One region of the Pseudoalteromonas sp. SCSIO 43201 genome, then DNA from elsewhere that is predicted to be linked to it. Evidence: predicted binding sites of a transcription regulator. Region 1 holds the regulator's gene; each other region holds the start of a gene.
What was found. The regulator sigma-54, encoded in region 1, starts transcription at its own class of promoters, with help from an activator protein. The targets are predictions, from matches to a motif close to GTTGGCACGNNNNTNGNNT.
Positions count from the first base shown of each region.

Region 2: the regulator sigma-54 is predicted to act here: its motif matches at 4,666-4,684, upstream of J8Z24_RS12965 (P-II family nitrogen regulator).
Region 3: the regulator sigma-54 is predicted to act here: its motif matches at 2,343-2,361, upstream of flgB (flagellar basal body rod protein FlgB).

Region 1 is NZ_CP072683.1:3,539,068-3,544,930, forward strand. Features, by position in the region: gene lptA (lipopolysaccharide transport periplasmic protein LptA) at 1-497, shown strand, start outside; gene lptB (LPS export ABC transporter ATP-binding protein) at 494-1,219, shown strand; gene J8Z24_RS15435 (RNA polymerase factor sigma-54) at 1,266-2,765, shown strand; gene hpf (ribosome hibernation promoting factor) at 2,795-3,082, shown strand; gene J8Z24_RS15445 (PTS sugar transporter subunit IIA) at 3,084-3,542, shown strand; gene rapZ (RNase adapter RapZ) at 3,535-4,407, shown strand; gene J8Z24_RS15455 (HPr family phosphocarrier protein) at 4,397-4,669, shown strand; gene mgtE (magnesium transporter) at 5,186-5,863, shown strand, end outside.
Region 2 is NZ_CP072683.1:3,006,695-3,012,557, reverse strand. Features, by position in the region: gene rpiA (ribose-5-phosphate isomerase RpiA) at 1-65, opposite strand, end outside; gene J8Z24_RS12985 (5-formyltetrahydrofolate cyclo-ligase) at 172-798, opposite strand; gene J8Z24_RS12980 (hypothetical protein) at 795-1,328, opposite strand; gene J8Z24_RS12975 (S10 family peptidase) at 1,522-3,033, opposite strand; gene J8Z24_RS12970 (GGDEF domain-containing response regulator) at 3,308-4,537, shown strand; gene J8Z24_RS12965 (P-II family nitrogen regulator) at 4,726-5,064, shown strand; gene J8Z24_RS12960 (ammonium transporter AmtB) at 5,078-5,863, shown strand, end outside.
Region 3 is NZ_CP072683.1:1,348,424-1,354,286, reverse strand. Features, by position in the region: gene flgE (flagellar hook protein FlgE) at 1-726, opposite strand, end outside; gene J8Z24_RS05760 (flagellar hook assembly protein FlgD) at 768-1,448, opposite strand; gene flgC (flagellar basal body rod protein FlgC) at 1,465-1,896, opposite strand; gene flgB (flagellar basal body rod protein FlgB) at 1,899-2,309, opposite strand; gene J8Z24_RS05745 (CheR family methyltransferase) at 2,983-3,816, opposite strand; gene J8Z24_RS05740 (chemotaxis protein CheV) at 3,832-4,764, opposite strand; gene flgA (flagellar basal body P-ring formation chaperone FlgA) at 4,905-5,612, shown strand; gene flgM (flagellar biosynthesis anti-sigma factor FlgM) at 5,685-5,863, shown strand, end outside.

The DNA.
Region 1 (5,863 bases):
TCGCAGCTGCTGCAGAGCAAAATGAAGTCATTATCGATGCTGGCCGTCAGCAAGCTCAACTGCAAAGTAACATAGGCATTTTCGAGCAAAACGTTGTCATTATTCATGGCACAAGAAAAATCAATGCTGATCGTTTGGAAGTGCACCGCCGCGCTGAGCTTGGTTCAAATAAGCAGCTACTAATTGCTACTGGCAACCCTGCGGTTTTTGAAGAAGCTCAGGCAGATGGTACAACCTTACGCGCAGCGGCTAATGAAATTCGCTATGATGTTGCCGAATTAAAATTAGTACTTACTGGCAATGCTGAAATATCGCAAGCGGGTCAAAAAAGTAGTGCACAAGTCATTACTTATCATATCGAAAAGCAACTCATTAGTGCCGAGCGCTCTGAACAGGGCGACTCTCGGGTTAGAACAATTCTGGTTCCTGTTGAAAAGAAATCTGACACCAGCGTGGAAAAAAGTGAAGATCCACAGGAAAAAGGTAACAATTCATGAGCGAGCTCAAAGCAACAGGCTTGGCAAAAAGTTATAAAGGTCGCCAAGTTGTCAAAAATGTAGGACTGAGTGTCGAAGCAGGTAGCATCGTTGGTTTACTTGGCCCTAATGGTGCGGGGAAAACCACTACTTTTTATATGATTGTGGGCTTAGTACCAAGTGACAAAGGCTTTATACAAATCGATGATGAGGATATCACCCTACTCCCGATGCACAGTCGCGCACGCCTAGGGATTGGATATTTACCTCAAGAGTCATCCATATTTAGGAAGCTAACGGTATATCAAAACCTCATGGCTATTTTGGAAACCCGCAAAGATTTGTCTAAAGTTGAAAGAGAAGCTCAGCTTAATGAGTTGTTGGATGAATTTAATATCCAACACATCCGTGATTCTCAAGGGATGGCATTATCTGGAGGAGAGAGAAGACGGGTAGAAATTGCTCGTGCTTTAGCCGCTAATCCTAAGTTTATCTTGTTAGATGAACCTTTTGCTGGCGTTGATCCAATTTCAGTGTTAGATATAAAGACAATCATTGAGCACCTTAAAAATCGTGGGATCGGTGTACTGATCACCGACCACAATGTAAGAGAAACGCTGGACGTATGTGAAAAAGCCTACATCGTTTCACACGGTGAATTAATCGCCGCTGGTACGCCAGAACATGTTTTAGCGGATCAAACCGTAAGAGATGTCTACCTAGGCGAACAATTCAAGCTATAGTTAAGACGTAGTATTAATAACTGTTAAAAGGGATTGTTAGAGATACATGAGGCAATCATTACAGCTGCGCATGGGGCAGCAACTTACAATGACTCCACAACTGCAACAAGCCATACGCCTGTTGCAGCTTAGTACGTTGGATCTACAGCAAGAAATACAAGAAGCGTTGGACAGCAACCCACTATTGGAAGTGGAAGAAAGCGATACCGCAGACGCAGAAAGTACTGAACAACACAGCCAAGATAAAAATAATACGGACGATAGTCAGCAAAGCTCAGATGAAGCGCCTGTCAGCGAGTATGAAATGGACTCAGATACCGCCATGAGCAAAGAAACGGTTAGTGATGATCTTGCCATGGATGTGACTTGGGATGAATATATGAGTGCTGCACCAGCATCAAGCGCAGCTCCTTTACCTGATGATGATAACGTCTACCAGGGAGAGACTTCCGAATCACTACACGACTACCTAATGTGGCAGTTAGAACTTACGCCATTTAGCCCAACAGATAGAGCCATTGCTATTGCCATCATCGAAGCGGTAGATCTGTCTGGCATTTTAACGCTTTCCTGTGAAGATATTTTAGAAAGTATCAATGATGAAAACAGTGAAGAGCCGGTAGAGTTGGATGAAGTCGAAGCCGTACTTAAACGTATCCAGTTGTTTGACCCTGTCGGTATTGCTGCACGAAGTTTGCAAGAATGTTTATGTATTCAGTTAAATCAATTTGCACCTGACACACCGTGGATCACCGAAACCAAGATGATCCTGACCGAGCACATTGATTTACTTGCGAGCCGTGATTACCGTACCTTAGCGAAAAAAACACGCTTAAAAGAAGCTGAGCTAAAAGAAGTTATGACGCTGATCCACAGTCTTAACCCTAAGCCAGCTGCGAGTATTATTCATGAAGAACCAGAATACGTTATTCCAGATGTGTCGGTAAAAAAAGTGAAAGGCCGCTGGGTTGTAGAGCTAAACCCTGATGCGATGCCTAAGATTAGAGTAAATGACCACTACGCTGCGATGTCGAGAACTGCTAAATCGAGTACTGATAGCCAGTTTATTCGCTCACACCTTCAAGAAGCAAAGTGGTTTATTAAGAGCTTAGAAAGTCGCAATGACACTTTATTGAAAGTTACCAATTGCATTGTGCAACAACAACAGGCATTCTTTGAACATGGCCCCGAAGCGATGAGACCTATGGTGTTAAACGATGTCGCAGAGATGGTTGATATGCACGAATCTACGATTTCTCGTGTCACCACCCAAAAGTACATGCACACACCAAGGGGCATATTTGAGCTGAAGTATTTCTTCTCAAGCCATGTCAGTACCGAAAATGGAGGTGAGTGCTCCTCAACAGCAATACGAGCACTCATCAAAAAGCTAATAGCTGCGGAAAACACTGCTAAACCATTAAGTGATAGCAAAATTGCAGATATTTTAGCTGAACAAGGAATTAAGGTAGCGAGACGCACGATTGCAAAATATCGTGAATCCCTAGCCATTCCACCGTCAAATCAGCGTAAAAGCTTGATATAAGACGTTAAACACAAGAAGGAAAAATGCTTATGCAACTAAATTTAACTGGTCGCCATGTAGAAATCACTGACTCTTTAAGAGATTATGTCACCAACAAGTTTGCGAAGCTTGAGAGGCACTTTGATCATATCAATAACGTTCATGTGATCCTTGATGTCGAAAAACTAGTTCAAAAAGCAGAAGCAACATTGCACGTAAATGGCGGCGAGCTATTTGCATCAACAGAGCATCAAGACATGTATGCAGCAATTGATGGCCTGATTGACAAACTAGACCGTCAAGTAATTAAACACAAAGAGAAGCTCACTCGACACTAAAATGAAATTAAGTGAATTAGTGAATAAGGACTGTAGCAAAGCTGCGGTCCTTTTTAGTAGCAAAAAACGTATTCTCGAGTACATTAGCGAATTAGCGCATAGCCAAATCCCTGATACCAGCCAGCACACTATCTTAGATGCCCTTATGGCACGAGAAAAGCTGGGAAGTACAGGTATAGGTAAAGGGATCGCAATTCCTCATGGGCGACTTGAAGGTATTGATAAAATACTGGCGATGGTCTTGGTAAGCGAACAAGGGATCCCGTTTGAGGCGATCGACAAACAGCCTGTCGATATTTTTGTCGCATTCATCGTACCTGAAGGAGATAATCAACAACACTTAAAGACCTTAGCTGCGATTGCTGATACACTCAAAAATAAGTCATTTTGCAAAATGCTCAGGCAAGCGAAAAATGACGATGAGTTATATGCAGTGATCCAAGGTGAATTTGATGAGTGATGAAGAAAAAGGACTCGAGCTTATCATTATCAGTGGCCGTTCTGGTTCTGGTAAGTCTGTAGCACTTCGAGTATTAGAAGATTTAGGCTACTATTGTGTCGACAATATTCCGGTTAATTTACTCCCCTCTTTAGTTCGTAGTGTTTCTGACAACTACAACAAAGTTGCTGTTAGTATCGATGTCCGCAACCTCCCCAAAGAACAAGATGAGTTCAACGATATACTCGAGTACTTACCAGGTTTTGCTAAACCAATCCTGTTTTATCTAGACAGCGATGATCAGACGCTCATTAAACGTTTTTCAGAAACGCGCCGTTTGCATCCATTATCAATACACAACCTGCCTTTAGACGTTGCAATTAAAAAAGAGCGTGAGCTGTTAGATGTATTGACGACTAGAGCTGACTTCTTAATTGATACTACCAGCCTTAGCGTGCACCAACTGGCAGAAGATATTCGTGAAAAGATTTTAGGTCAGAAAAATAAACAACTTATCATTACCTTTGAGTCTTTTGGCTTCAAGCACGGTATTCCAAAACAAGCAGATTACGTATTTGATGCGCGTTTTTTACCAAACCCGCACTGGGAACCAGAGCTAAAGCCATTAACGGGGCTAGATCAGCCGGTAAAAGACTATCTCTCAAGTCATAGCATAGTGCAGAAATTTACTTGGCAAATTCAAACGTTTGTCCAAACTTGGTTGCCACACCTTGAACGAAACAACCGTAGCTACTTAACCATAGCTATAGGCTGTACTGGTGGCCAGCACCGCTCTGTTTATTTAGCACAAACGATTGGTGAGCGCTTTGCAAAAACACACTCTAACGTAAAAATCCGCCATCGTGAGCAAGAGAATAATGTGTGAAGATACATTTTTAATCCAAAATAAGCTTGGATTACATGCTCGAGCAGCGACTGAACTGGCTCAGCTTGCCGTTCAGTTTGATGCAGAGGTGACTTTATATCAGGGCGATAAAAGCGCGTCAGCGGATAGCGTTCTGGCACTGCTACTTCTGGAGAGCAGCCGAGGTAAAGAAGTTAAAGTTGTGTGTAGCGGCCCTGATGCGCAGCCCGCACTGGATGCTATCGGTATGCTGATCCATAATAAGTTCAATGAATCAGAATAACTCCCCACAACCGTAACAGGTATTGTGTCAGCACCAATTCATATAACATGTGCTACACTTCGATACGCAAATTCAATTAAATAAGTCTCGCCTACTCGCCTGTAAACCTTGGTAGAACAAAGAAAACTGCGTTACACTGTAGTGGCTGTTAGCGCTAAAACTGGCTGCTAGAAGGGCGTGATACCAACTGTCTTAATACTTGCTCAATTTGAAGGGGTAAGCCTGACGCTAGTAACTGCGTTAAAAAACTCTTATTTAGAATAAATTAATGCTCCTAAGCTGAGGTTGATTATTTCGATACATGAGGCTAAACGAAGCTAGTATGGTATATCCCAGTTTTGAGTCGGTTGAGGTGGTAATTCATTTATAATAAATAAAGCTAGAATAAACCGGCAGCCCACCCACGGAAATATATTGTGTCACATTTTTACAAGACATGGTTTCTGAATACATTACAGCATGTTGGGGCGAGCAAAACACTATCATTTACTGTCAACATTATCAAAAAGGACGCGTATGCCTGAAGTATTTGAACAAGACTATACACTGGAGCAACTTCAAAAGGTTACCAAAGCCTTAAACAGTGGTCAGTTTGTTCAAGTAAGGCGTATGCTAGCAGAAACCGCTCCTTGTGATACCGCACTCCTGCTAGAGTCATCACCTCATAAAGTTCGCTCTATGCTCTGGCAACTTGTTGACCCAGATATTCAAGGGGATGTGCTCGAGGAACTGTCTGAGGATGTAAGGCTGGGGATCATCGCTCAGATGGAACCTGAGCTTATCGCAGCTGCAACCGAAGACATGGATGATGATGACTTAGGTGATGTCCTTCGTAGCCTTCCTGATACCGTTTATCAGGATGTTATCGGTGCGATGGATACACAGGATAGAGAGCGTGCTACACAGGCATTATCCTACAAGGAGAACTCCGCTGGCGCTCTGATGAGCACAGATACGGTCACTATACGGCCAGATGTCACTTTGGAAGTGGTATTTAGGTACCTTCGCCTCAAAGGTGAGCTACCTGATGGTACTGATGAGCTGTATGTCGTGGATAAAGATAACTGCTTTTTAGGCACGCTACCTGTCAATATTTTACTCACTAATTCACCAGATAGTATTGTTCGCGAGTTGATGGATGAAGATAAGGAAACCATTCCTATCTCCATGGATGAATCTGAGGTTGCACAACTG
Region 2 (5,863 bases), 530 kb from region 1:
GTATTTTCTTCTACGTAGTTTAAGGCTGCCCACGCTGCGGCTTTTTTCATTTCATCTTGAGTCATAACGCTACACTTAATTGTTATTGAAGTTGCACAGAGTATAACTCAATCAAAGTGGTAGCGTCATGGTCAAAAGCAGCGCTAATCGCGCTTAACTTGTTGCACTCTATTATTGTTCCGGCCAAGTATATAAGCGGGTGGGTGTAAGAATAGTTGGCAGTGGGATATCCCAAGCTTCGGTCGGTAAGCTTAAAACGCGCTGACAGTCATGAGCCAGCCCCATCAAAGTTGGCTTATCTCGCTGCTCAGCATAATGTAACGCCAATGTTCTATCATAATATCCACCACCCATACCTAAGCGGTTTCCATGCTCATCAAAAGCGACTAACGGCATCAATAGTAAATCTAACGATGCAAGAGGCGCCACAGCTGAGCAATCTAGCTTAGGCTCCAAGATAGCATAGCGATTTGTCTTCATGGGTGAGTTTTTTTCATACTTCTGAAAGAGTAAGTTAGTGTGGTTAAATGGGTGTATTATAGGTAGGTAAACTTGATGTTTTTTAGACCAAAGTGATTGAATTAAAAGGGATGTGTCTAGTTCTCCATCATTTTGTAAATAGACACCTATACGGGCGTTATTTGGTAAGTTTACATGTTGAAAAAAATTAATATTTAATTGTGTGGCTGCAACAGATTGCTCTATTGAAGATAGCGAGTTTCTACGTTTTCTAATGGTTTTTCTCAACTCACCCCTAGTAAGTTGAGAATTATTAATGTTGTTATTAGATTTACTCATTCTATTGCAAGCAATTCAGGGAAAAATAAGCTGATACCAAGCAAAATAAATAAAATAATCAGCACCGCGAGTAGATAATAAAGCCAAGTTTTTGATTTCGCTGGTGGTGCAGGCTCGTACTCGAGCTCGTCAAACAGATCAGTAGACTCCCAGTCATCTTCTTCTTTATCTGTGGCTTCATGTTGTTGAGTAGGAGCGAGGCGCTGCTCTATGTCTTCTAAGCGCTCTTCAATTCTGATTAGGCTACTTGTAATGTAGTCAAGCGCTTCAAAAACTCTCTCCTGATCTGGATTTGATACGGCAGCAGAGGAATGAGCGTGCAGCTTGGCAGTGATCCCGACACTGGCTAATAGTTTGATCTGTTTGAGTGCTTTGGTTTTATCACTGGGGGCAAATAAAGCTTTTCCAGCATAAAACTGCTGAATTTTCGATGGCGAGGTTTTTAACCTTTCAGCGAGGGTCGTCGCAGCACTTTGCTGATCTTTACCGTCGGCCATGCCAACGAAGACGACTTTAAACTGCTCGTTCATGGTGCGTGCCTAAGTTGTAAATAGATAGTATTAAGTATATCTAGATTATAGGTAACTGTAGAAAGATAAAAGGAAATTTTTATTATTAGGGCCTGTTGATCTTTCAAGTTTATTTTTGTAGCAGTTTGATAGGTATTTATACAAGGCAGAGCCTAAAATAGTGGCCACATTTGCAGCCACTACTTAATGAAGATTAGTAAAGTGCTGACTGTCCCACTTTTGGTATGGTGTTTTGAATGAAGCGGCGGAGATCTTCATTGGATGTTTCTAAGTCTTCGTGACGTAGGTACATCATATGTCCAGAGCGGTAACCTTTGAAGGTTAACCTGTCTCGCATCTTCCCGCTAGGATCTAGTTGCCACATATTATATTTAGCATCAAAGTAATTAGTCGCACCATCGTAGTAGCCAGACTGAGTAAGTACATGGAGGTAAGGGTTTTGTGCCATGGCTAATCTGAGCTGCTCACCGACATTATTGTCGCTATTATCCCAAGGATGAACCGCACCAAACATATTGTACTTTACATCTGTTTTATAATTGAGTTCAGTCGCAAAATAGTGATTAATTGCCGGTGTAAATGAGTGCAGCCAAGATGTAAGCTCAGGCCAATAGTCTGGGCGGGATCCTGCATCTCTTTTATCAATACCGAGATAGCGAGAGTCTAGTCTACCTATAGTGCGACCGCGGTCGCGCAATAGCTCTTTCCAAAATGCTGCGGTAGGAATGTCGAGATTATTTTGAGCAACGAAACGCTCATTTAAGCCGCTATATTTAGCAACAGTTTTGATAACACTTTGTTTTTCCTGTTCGCTGATAAATGCTCCTTTGGCGAGTGCTGGGAGGTATTTGTCGATAGTATATGCTTCTACTTCTGCTAGCACCTCAGGTAGGTCTTTACTTTGAAGCTCGGTTGGTAGGGCCTTATGATACCACGCAGCAGCTGCGTAATAGGGTAAACGGTTAGCAACTTTTACTGGGCCTTGACGCTTGATTCCGATGTCGGTTGGAGATACCAGAATAACGCCGTTTAAATATAACCACTGCTTGTTTTGCATAGCGTGTGCGAGTCCTGCAACACGCGTGGTACCATAGCTTTCACCAATTAAATACTTAGGTGATAACATGCGCTCATTACGATGAATGAAGGTATTTAGCCACTCCGCTAAATATTTTATATCGGCGTTTATTCCAAAAAACATTTTTGTTTGTTCTGGTTTACTGGGATATTTACCTTCAGCATTTTTAAGAACCCGGGAATAGCCAGTATTGACCGGATTGACATATACAATGTCTGCGACATCTAAAACAGAATACGGATTATCTTTTAAACCGTACGGTTGTTGCGGATAACCTTCGTCATCTATTTTTAATACTCTTGGTCCAGTATAAGCGATGTGCATCCATACAGACGCAGAGCCCGGACCACCGTTGAAAGAAATTAATAGTGGACGTTCGCTTACTTCTTTTATATTTTTACGCTGGTAGTAGGTGTAATGTAGCGTGGCGATTGCTTCACCTTTTTCATTCCACACCGGCTGCGTCCCCGTTGTTGCCGTATAGTTTATACGCTTGCCTTTAATTTCAACGCGGTGTTCTGTTGTGATTTTATGATCTATCTCAATGGTGCGGTTGTGTTGTTCAGCTATGCTAGGCAATGAAAACAAAGCACAACTTAAAAACACAAATGACAGTATTTTGTTCATGGCTTCCTCAATAAAACGGTAAGGTATTGCGGCATTAAAAAAGTATTTTAGGTGAAATTCAAAGTCATTGAGACAAACAGAGTAAAAAAACAGCTAGTTTGAAGATAACTGTTCTCAACTCATTTATTATTATGTAACAAATTTGTCTGCTGCTGGTTTTTTTTAGTCCTAGATTCGCGTATATTTAATACTTAATTATGTAGTAATAAAGTATTTAGCCTCGTTAAATTCTTGTTTCACTGCGCTTCTCGTTGTACTTAAGAGATCTCAATCCATGCAAAGAATTCTAATTGTTGAAGACAGTAAGGTCGTACAGCAGGTATTACGACACCTTGCCGCTCAATATCTTGATGTCGCAATTGATTTTGCTTGGTCACTCAAGGAAAGTAAGGCCTTTTTGAGCCAGCATGAATATACATTGGCGCTGGTAGATTTAACGCTGCCCGATGCGATGGACGCAGAAGTTGTGCAGCTTACGCTCAGTCATCAGATCCCAACGGTGGTGTTAACATCGAAAATTGATGAATATAGTCGCCAGCAAATGCTTGAGATGGGGGTGGTAGATTATGTCATCAAAGACAACCGCGATTCTTATCTATACGCAGTCAAGCTTGCATCTCGCCTGTTAAGAAACCAAGGGTGCAAAGCACTAATCGCCGATGATTCAGTGATTAGTCGTGTAGTTATGAAGCAGATGTTAGAAAAGCAGCTTTTTACTGTACTAGAAGCACAAGATGGTGCTGAAGCATTGGAAATGCTGCTCGGAGATCACGATATTAAGTTACTACTTACTGACTTTGCGATGCCAACAATGGACGGCTTTGAGTTGGTAAAGTCGGTGCGAAATAGTCGCGGTCGAGATGAACTTGCCATTATTGGTTTATCTGGGGCAGGCAGTCATGGGCTATCGGCAAAGTTTATCAAATACGGTGCAAATGACTTTTTGGCGAAACCATTTATGAGTGAGGAGTTCCATTGTCGAATTATGCAAACAATGGAGCAGCTTAATTTGATTGCGGAAATCAAAGAGTATGCGCACAGAGACTATCTGACAGGGTTGTACAATCGCCGATACTTTTGCCAACACGCTGAGCGCCTAATAAAAAATAAACCCAACCAGCATATTCTTGCTTTACTCGACCTCGATCACTTTAAGTCGATTAATGACCAATATGGCCATGAAAGTGGCGATGAAGTACTTAAACAGGTCGCTGACTTATTACGCAGTGCTTTTGGGCATTACATAGTCGCTCGAATTGGCGGTGAAGAGTTTGCGCTATTGATCCCAAGCTCAGATCTTAATCGAGCAAAGCAAATGTTAGAAGATTTTCGAGAGCGTTTAGCTAAACAAGCGTTTACGATTGTGCAGGGGAAATACCGATGCACTATCAGTATTGGTATGGCGGCGTGTCAATCAAATACGCTGAGTGAGGTGATGCGTAAAGCCGATAAAGCGCTATATCAAGCTAAAGATAAGCAGCGAAATTGTGTTATTGCGCATTAATATTGCTTTAGTATAGGGTTTTGCACCAACCCAGTTCAGACTTAATAACAATGCACCTAGATGGTGCATTTTTTATGCGTAAAAAGTGCGATTCAGTATTAATTCATTGTTAATTAAGGAATAAAAAATTTGGCATAAAGGTTGGATTACAGCATGTAACAGGATCAACTGTCCTAAGGGGACTTAGTATGAAAATGATAAGTGCAATAATAAAACCATTTAAACTCGACGAAGTGCGCGAAGCGTTGGCCGACTTGGGGATTGAAGGGATGACGGTTGTTGATGTCAAAGGCTTTGGACGTCAACGTGGTCACACCGAGTTATATCGCGGTGCTGAGTATCAGGTCGATTTTATACCGAAAATAAAAATAGAAATTGCGACCTTGGCTGAAAATGCAGAACGTGTAGTAGAGACAGTAACAAAGGCAGCTTTCACTGGCAAAATTGGTGATGGAAAAATCTTTGTATATGACTTAGACCAAATCGTTCGGATCCGTACCGGCGAACTTGATGAAGAAGCGATTTAAGGGGATCCTAACGATGGAAAATACAATCATAGAACTCAAATTCTCATTAAATACTTTTTATTTTTTGATTTCGGGTGTGCTGGTGATGTGGATGGCAGCAGGTTTTGCCATGCTAGAAGCTGGACTTGTTCGTTCCAAAAACACCACTGAGATACTAACCAAAAACGTCGCGCTTTACGCGATAGCTTGTACTATGTATCTGCTTATTGGTTATAACATTATGTATGTTGATAACGCTGAGGGTGGTGTCCTGCCAAGTATTGGCGCGTTAATCGGAAGCGCCGCAACTGATGCGGATCATGCGTTGCAGTCTGACTTTTTCTTTCAAGTTGTCTTTGTGGCTACCGCGATGTCTATTGTTTCTGGTGCGGTAGCTGAGCGAATGAAATTGTGGGCATTTTTAGCGTTTTGTGTTGTGCTTACCGGCTTTATTTATCCTCTTGAAGGGTATTGGACTTGGGGTGGAGGATTTTTATCTGAGCTTGGATTTGTGGATTTTGCAGGTTCTGCCATTGTGCATGGCGCTGGCGCCGCTGCGGCCTTAGCAGGAGTATTATTACTCGGTGCACGTAAAGGCAAGTATGGTAAAAATGGCGAGGTTTATCCTATTCCTGGCTCAAATATGCCACTAGCCACACTTGGTACGTTTATTTTGTGGATGGGGTGGTTTGGCTTTAATGGCGGCTCACAATTATTTTTGGCAGATAAGGAAAATGCCATCGCAGTAAGTCAAATTATGCTCAATACCAATGCCGCAGCCGCTGCGGGTGCGGTGGCGGCTTTATTAGTATGTAAAATG
Region 3 (5,863 bases), 1.7 Mb from region 1:
TGGCGTTGCCGTCGGATCAATCTGTCTGGCATTATGGTTAAACGGTTTGTCATCTAACGTTGCATAGGTAGACCATTCATTGTCAGCTGTTTTTCTGAAAAATAGCTGTAGCGTATGAGACTCACCAAGCGAATCATACACGGTAATAGCCGTTCTGGAGTTATACGACGCGCGTTGCTCTGGGTCAAACGCAATCGTCGGTGGCTGAACCGTTGCATCAAGGTTGAACGACGTATAAATCTGAGATGTGGCACGAGGCGAGCCTGACGCGTCTGGGATTTGTACTGGCGACGTGGTACTCAAACTCAATGATGTGGTATCACCTGTTGAGGGGTCAACTGGGAACCCCTGCAAATAGTCACCTTTGGCGTTTACAATAAAGTTGTCTTTATTGAGTTTAAACGCGCCAGCTCTAGAATACGTGAAGTCCTGTGACTGTAATGAGTTTGACATGGCAAAATAGCCCTCACCCTCAATCGCCAAATCAAGTGAATTCTGTGTAAACTTGAGTGAACCTTGGTGAAATTGCTGCGCAACCATAGTGGTTTGCACACCATCACCATTTTTCGTTTTACCTGAACTAAAAACAGACGAAGCGTATACATCAGCAAATTCTGCTCGAGACTCTTTAAAGCCTGTGGTGTTTACGTTAGCGATGTTATTTGCCGTTACATCCAAGTCTTTTTGCGCGGCCGCAATACCTGTCAATGCTATGTTAAAACTCATACTCTCACCTCTAATTTCTTAAGGTTAATTCTCTAAAACTATTATGCTATTTCAGCAATGTCAGTTAAGCGCACCGCGCCTTCTTTCGTGTTAATAACGATGCCATTTGCACCATTAACATTCACACTATCTATATTTCTGAATGTCGCAGATGGAAGTGTCTGGTACTCACCTTCAATCATCCCTTCAGCTTTGATGGTGTACTCACCCGGAGGCATTGTTTCACCGTCTTTATTTTTACCGTCCCACGTAAACCTCACAGCACCGGCGCTTTGCTCACCGAGCTCTAATGTATTCACCAGGGCACCAGCTTCGTCATAAATTCCTACGGATAAATTCTGTACCGGCTCTTGAACAATAACAGAGCCTTTAGATAAGGAATCTCCACCATGCTCTAGTGTCGTAGACTCCAGCAACGCCTTTTTACCAATTAATGTTGACGCTTGTAATGCCGAGTTTGAAGTCATGGATGCTGCTAACGAGTCAAAGTTCTCATTAAGCTTCGAAATCCCCTCAGCCATTGTAAAACTCGTCATTTGCGCAATCATCTGGTCATTATCAGCAGGTTTACTCGGATCCTGAAAGGACAGCTGTTGAGTAAGTAGCGAGAAAAAGTCTTCTTGCGACAACTCATCTCTGGGCTTTTGCTCCTCGGCCTGCTTTTGCCTGTCCCAGTAGAGTGAATCTACACCCGTTGATGTGGCATTTACGTTATTACTCATCAGCTGTTACTCCCAATTAGCGCTGGCCTAGTTGCAGCGTTTTTGTCAGCATCTGTTTTGCTGCATCTGCAACTTGTACATTGGTTTGATATGAACGGGACGCTGAAATCATATTTGCCATCTCTTCCACCACATTCACATTCGGTTTATAAATGTAGCCATTTGCATCTGCACTGGGATGATTGGGGTTATACTCCACTTGAAGTGGCTTATCACTCTCAACTACACCCAGCACTTTAACTCCTACAGATGAACCGGCAGCATTGCTTTGAGACGCTGCGGCCTTGGTAAGTTCAGCGGCAAAAACGGGATGTCTAGCTCGATATACTTTATCTTGGCTAGAGCTAACGGAGTTTGCATTAGATATATTACTCGCGGTCGTATTCAGGCGCACATTTTGTGCACTCATGCCAGAACCTGCTATATCAAAAACGTTATATAAACTCATCGTTATGCCCCTTGACTACCTAGAGCTTTTTTAAGCCCTTTGAACTTACCAGATAGAAACTGCATACTGGCTTGGTACTCTAATGCGTTTTGTACATACAAGTTTCGTTCCACCTGTATATCAACTGAGTTACCATCACCTGTATCTGCTTGATTTGGCGAACGATATAGCTCAGATGAATTACTCATTTTAGTACCACCACTTAGGTGCTTGGCATCTGTTCTGACCATATCATTGCCGCTTCTTTGCGATGACTTTGCCGCTTTCAAGGCACTCGCAAAATCGATATCTTTCGCTTTATATCCTGGAGTATCTGCATTTGCGATATTGCTTGCTAAAATTTCAGCACGTTGAGAACGAAGTAGCATTGTGTGCTGATGTACACCCAACGCTTTATCGAAACTGATTGCCATTATCTCACTCCAAAAATTTGACTCATTAGGTAAAAGCAATATTCAGGCCAATTAGAAATTTATTTTAAATCCTTACAATTCAAGAGGGTAGTAGCATATCAATAGCAGTTAATATTCTTTGTATCAGTTTACACAGTACAATATAGGGAATTTGTATCGGCATTAAAGGGATGACTTTCACGATTGTGACAATCTCAAGAGTATGCCTATGTGAATAAAATAACGGCAGAGCGTTTAAAGTAACTTGGCGGAGTGGTACTGGTTTGTATAATGCCGACTCAATTTGAAGGAGTAAATCTGATGCGAACTGCGTTAAAAGTGTCTTGTTTATTTAGAGCAACTCAATAGCGAAATTTTTGCCTGCCTACAGAGCGTAGGTACCTCAGCATAAGACGGTTATTGACAAGATTTTCTCGCCTGAAAATAGACCTCTTAATTAAGGTAATTGGTATTAGGGATCACAGCGGCTGGATAATAAGTTATTATTTCGAGCTCAAATTGGTTAAGTGGATTAATATTATCAGTAAGAATTTAGAGTCTAAAAATAGCTCACTAGATGAAAGAGGCTGTTACAGTTAGTGAAGTTGTTGTCAAAGTTTAAGGCACCTGCTGGGTACAGCGTTTTTGTACCGCAATAAATCAACAGGCAAGCTTCCCTGCTGCCATTATTGTGTTAAGCTTTCTTCTGATAAATGATACCAGGATTACACCTGATCATGTTGAAGTCATCGCTTAACCCGGCCATTGACTCTGAGGCTCCCAAAAACAAATACCCATTTGGATTAAGTGATTGCGCAAACTGCGAAATTATTTTTGCCTTCACCTCAGGTGCAAAGTAAATCAGCACGTTGCGACAGAATATCACATCAAACTTTCCCATCAGCGCATAAGAATCAAGTAGGTTCAAATGCCTAAAGCTCACCATTTTGCGGATTGGCTCAACCACCTTTGCCATGCCATTACCACTATCAGTGAAAAATTTCTTTCTGCGCTCTGGGGATAAGCCTCTGGCTAGTGCAAGTGCATCATATTCCGCGTTCTTGCACATATCTAACATAGTGTTAGATATATCAGTGCCTACAATTTGTACACCCATCTTCAGCGAGCCTGGGCTCTTGCTTGTATATTCATTCGCCGACATCGCTATCGAATACGGTTCCTGTCCTGACGAACTGGCAGCAGACCAAATCTTTACCGGTCGCCTTAAGTCTTTAAACTCTGGCAAAATTTTGGTTTTGATTAGCTCAAATGGGTAAGTGTCGCGGAACCAAAGCGTTTCATTTGTGGTCATTGCATCAACCACGGCGGCACGCAGTTGCCGCTCATGTGGACTAAGCGTTTTAACCACTAAAGATGAAAGCGTTTCCACACCGAAACGAGCCATAAGAGGGGCTAACCTACTTTTAACCAAGTATAACTTATTGTCACCCAGCACAATACCGCACTGTTGTTCCAAAAAAGTTCTAAATTGATCGTACTCTTTTTGCTCTAAATGCTTATTTTCCAAGTGCTACCACCAGCTTTAATCACAGTGAACCCATTTTTTAACCGCTGCTGCCAACTCATCAGGGTTAAACTTTGCAATAAAATCATCAGCGCCGACTTTTTCTATCATCGCTTGATTAAATACACCACTCAATGAAGTATGAAGTATTACATGCAATGGCGCTAATTTCGGATCCGCTTTTATTTCTGCTGTTAATGTATAGCCGTCCATTTCAGGCATTTCAACATCAGAAATTAATAATCCAACGCGCTCAGTGACATTATTTTGACAGTCTACTTCTGCTATCTCTCGTAATCTGATTAACGCCTCCTTACCATTTTTAGCCAGCTCGGTTTGAACACCCAGAGGCTCAAGCGCACGTTTTACCTGATTACGAGCCACAGCTGAGTCGTCAGCAATGAATACTATACGTTCACCAAGATCTTTTTGCATCTCACCATCAGATACAATATCGGCACTCACTTCTGTATTGATTGGACAGATCTCATTGAGAATCTTTTCTACATCTAAAATTTCAACTAATTCATTTTCAATTTCAGTTACCGCTGTCAGGTACGAATAACGGCCTGCACCAGACGGTGGCGGCATTATTTTTTCCCAGTTCATGTTGACGATACGCTCAACAGCACTAACTAAAAAGCCCTGAACGGAACGGTTGTACTCAGCAATAACAATAAAACAATTGCGAATATCCTGAATAGGTGGCCCACCTACTGCAAGTGACATGTCTATCACAGAAATAGTTTGACCACGAATATGGGCTACCCCCCTGATTAGAGGGTTTGACTTTGGCATACTCGTGAGTGCTGGGCATTGCAGCACTTCCCGGACTTTAAACACATTGATGCCGAAGCGTTGTCGACCTTGAAGCCGAAAAAGTAATAGCTCGAGACGGTTTTGACCAACCAGTTGTGTTCGTTGGTTAACCGAGTCTAAAATACCTGCCATTTCAATCTCCTACTGTATAAACCGCTAATCGGAACGATCTTTGCTTCGACTCTGATATGGTTTACCACCCTTGATTAGGTGCAGTTATTAAAGCAGAATCTTTATACCTTGTTTCACCCCATAAGCATAGTCGAAACATCATGAGTTTGTTAAAAAAAACCCGTTACATTCAACTTTTTTGTTTGTTCGCTCATTTTATAAGCATAGGATATGGCCACTGTCAGCAATATGACAACAAAGCCTTGGAACAAACTGCTGTCGATTTTGTTGCTCCACAGGTAGAACTTGACCCTGATAGCCAACTATCAATATTTGCTATACCACTTGACTCAAGAATCCCCACTAGAGTGTGTCAAGCACCACTGGTACACAGCACAGCAGCGACACCACCATTTAATACCCAAGTTACTGTTCAAATAAAATGTGATGATTTACAAGGGTGGACACAGTATGTGCATGTGCGCATTGAACACTTGTTTCCAGTGTTAGTTAGCGCGACCATGCTAGAAAAAGGTAGAGTGATAACGGAAGATGACATTAAAGTCGAAATGCAGCCTAAACGGTTTCGCCGAGTTTCATATATAGAAGACCAAACCTTATTAATTGGTAGTCGCAGTAAAAGAAACATCCGTGAAGGGCAAGCATTTACACAGTCACATATTTGTATGGTTTGCAAAGGCGACAATGTAACTATTTTTGCCAAATCAGGGGGGCTTGTTATTAAAACTCAAGGTGAGGCAATGCAAGATGGCAACAGGGGTGAACTAATTACTGTGAAAAATACTCGCTCAGGCAAAACCTTACGTGCTAGAGTAATAGAAGTGGAAACAGTAGAGGTGAATTTATGAAAAATTTGCTAAAGTAATACTGTTTCGCGCCGATATTATGGCTGAGAGTATAATATTATTGGGTCTATAATCATGGTCAATCAAGTTAACGGTCAAAATCAGTCCTCCACCGTTGCAAACAACGTTAAACAGCAAAAAGCTGAATTGCAACGAAATGAGGCCAGTGCTACAGCGGCTAAAGCGCCCGCTACCCCAAAAGCTGCGGCAGATTCCGTCAGTCTAACACCACAAGCACAGCAATTAAAAACAGT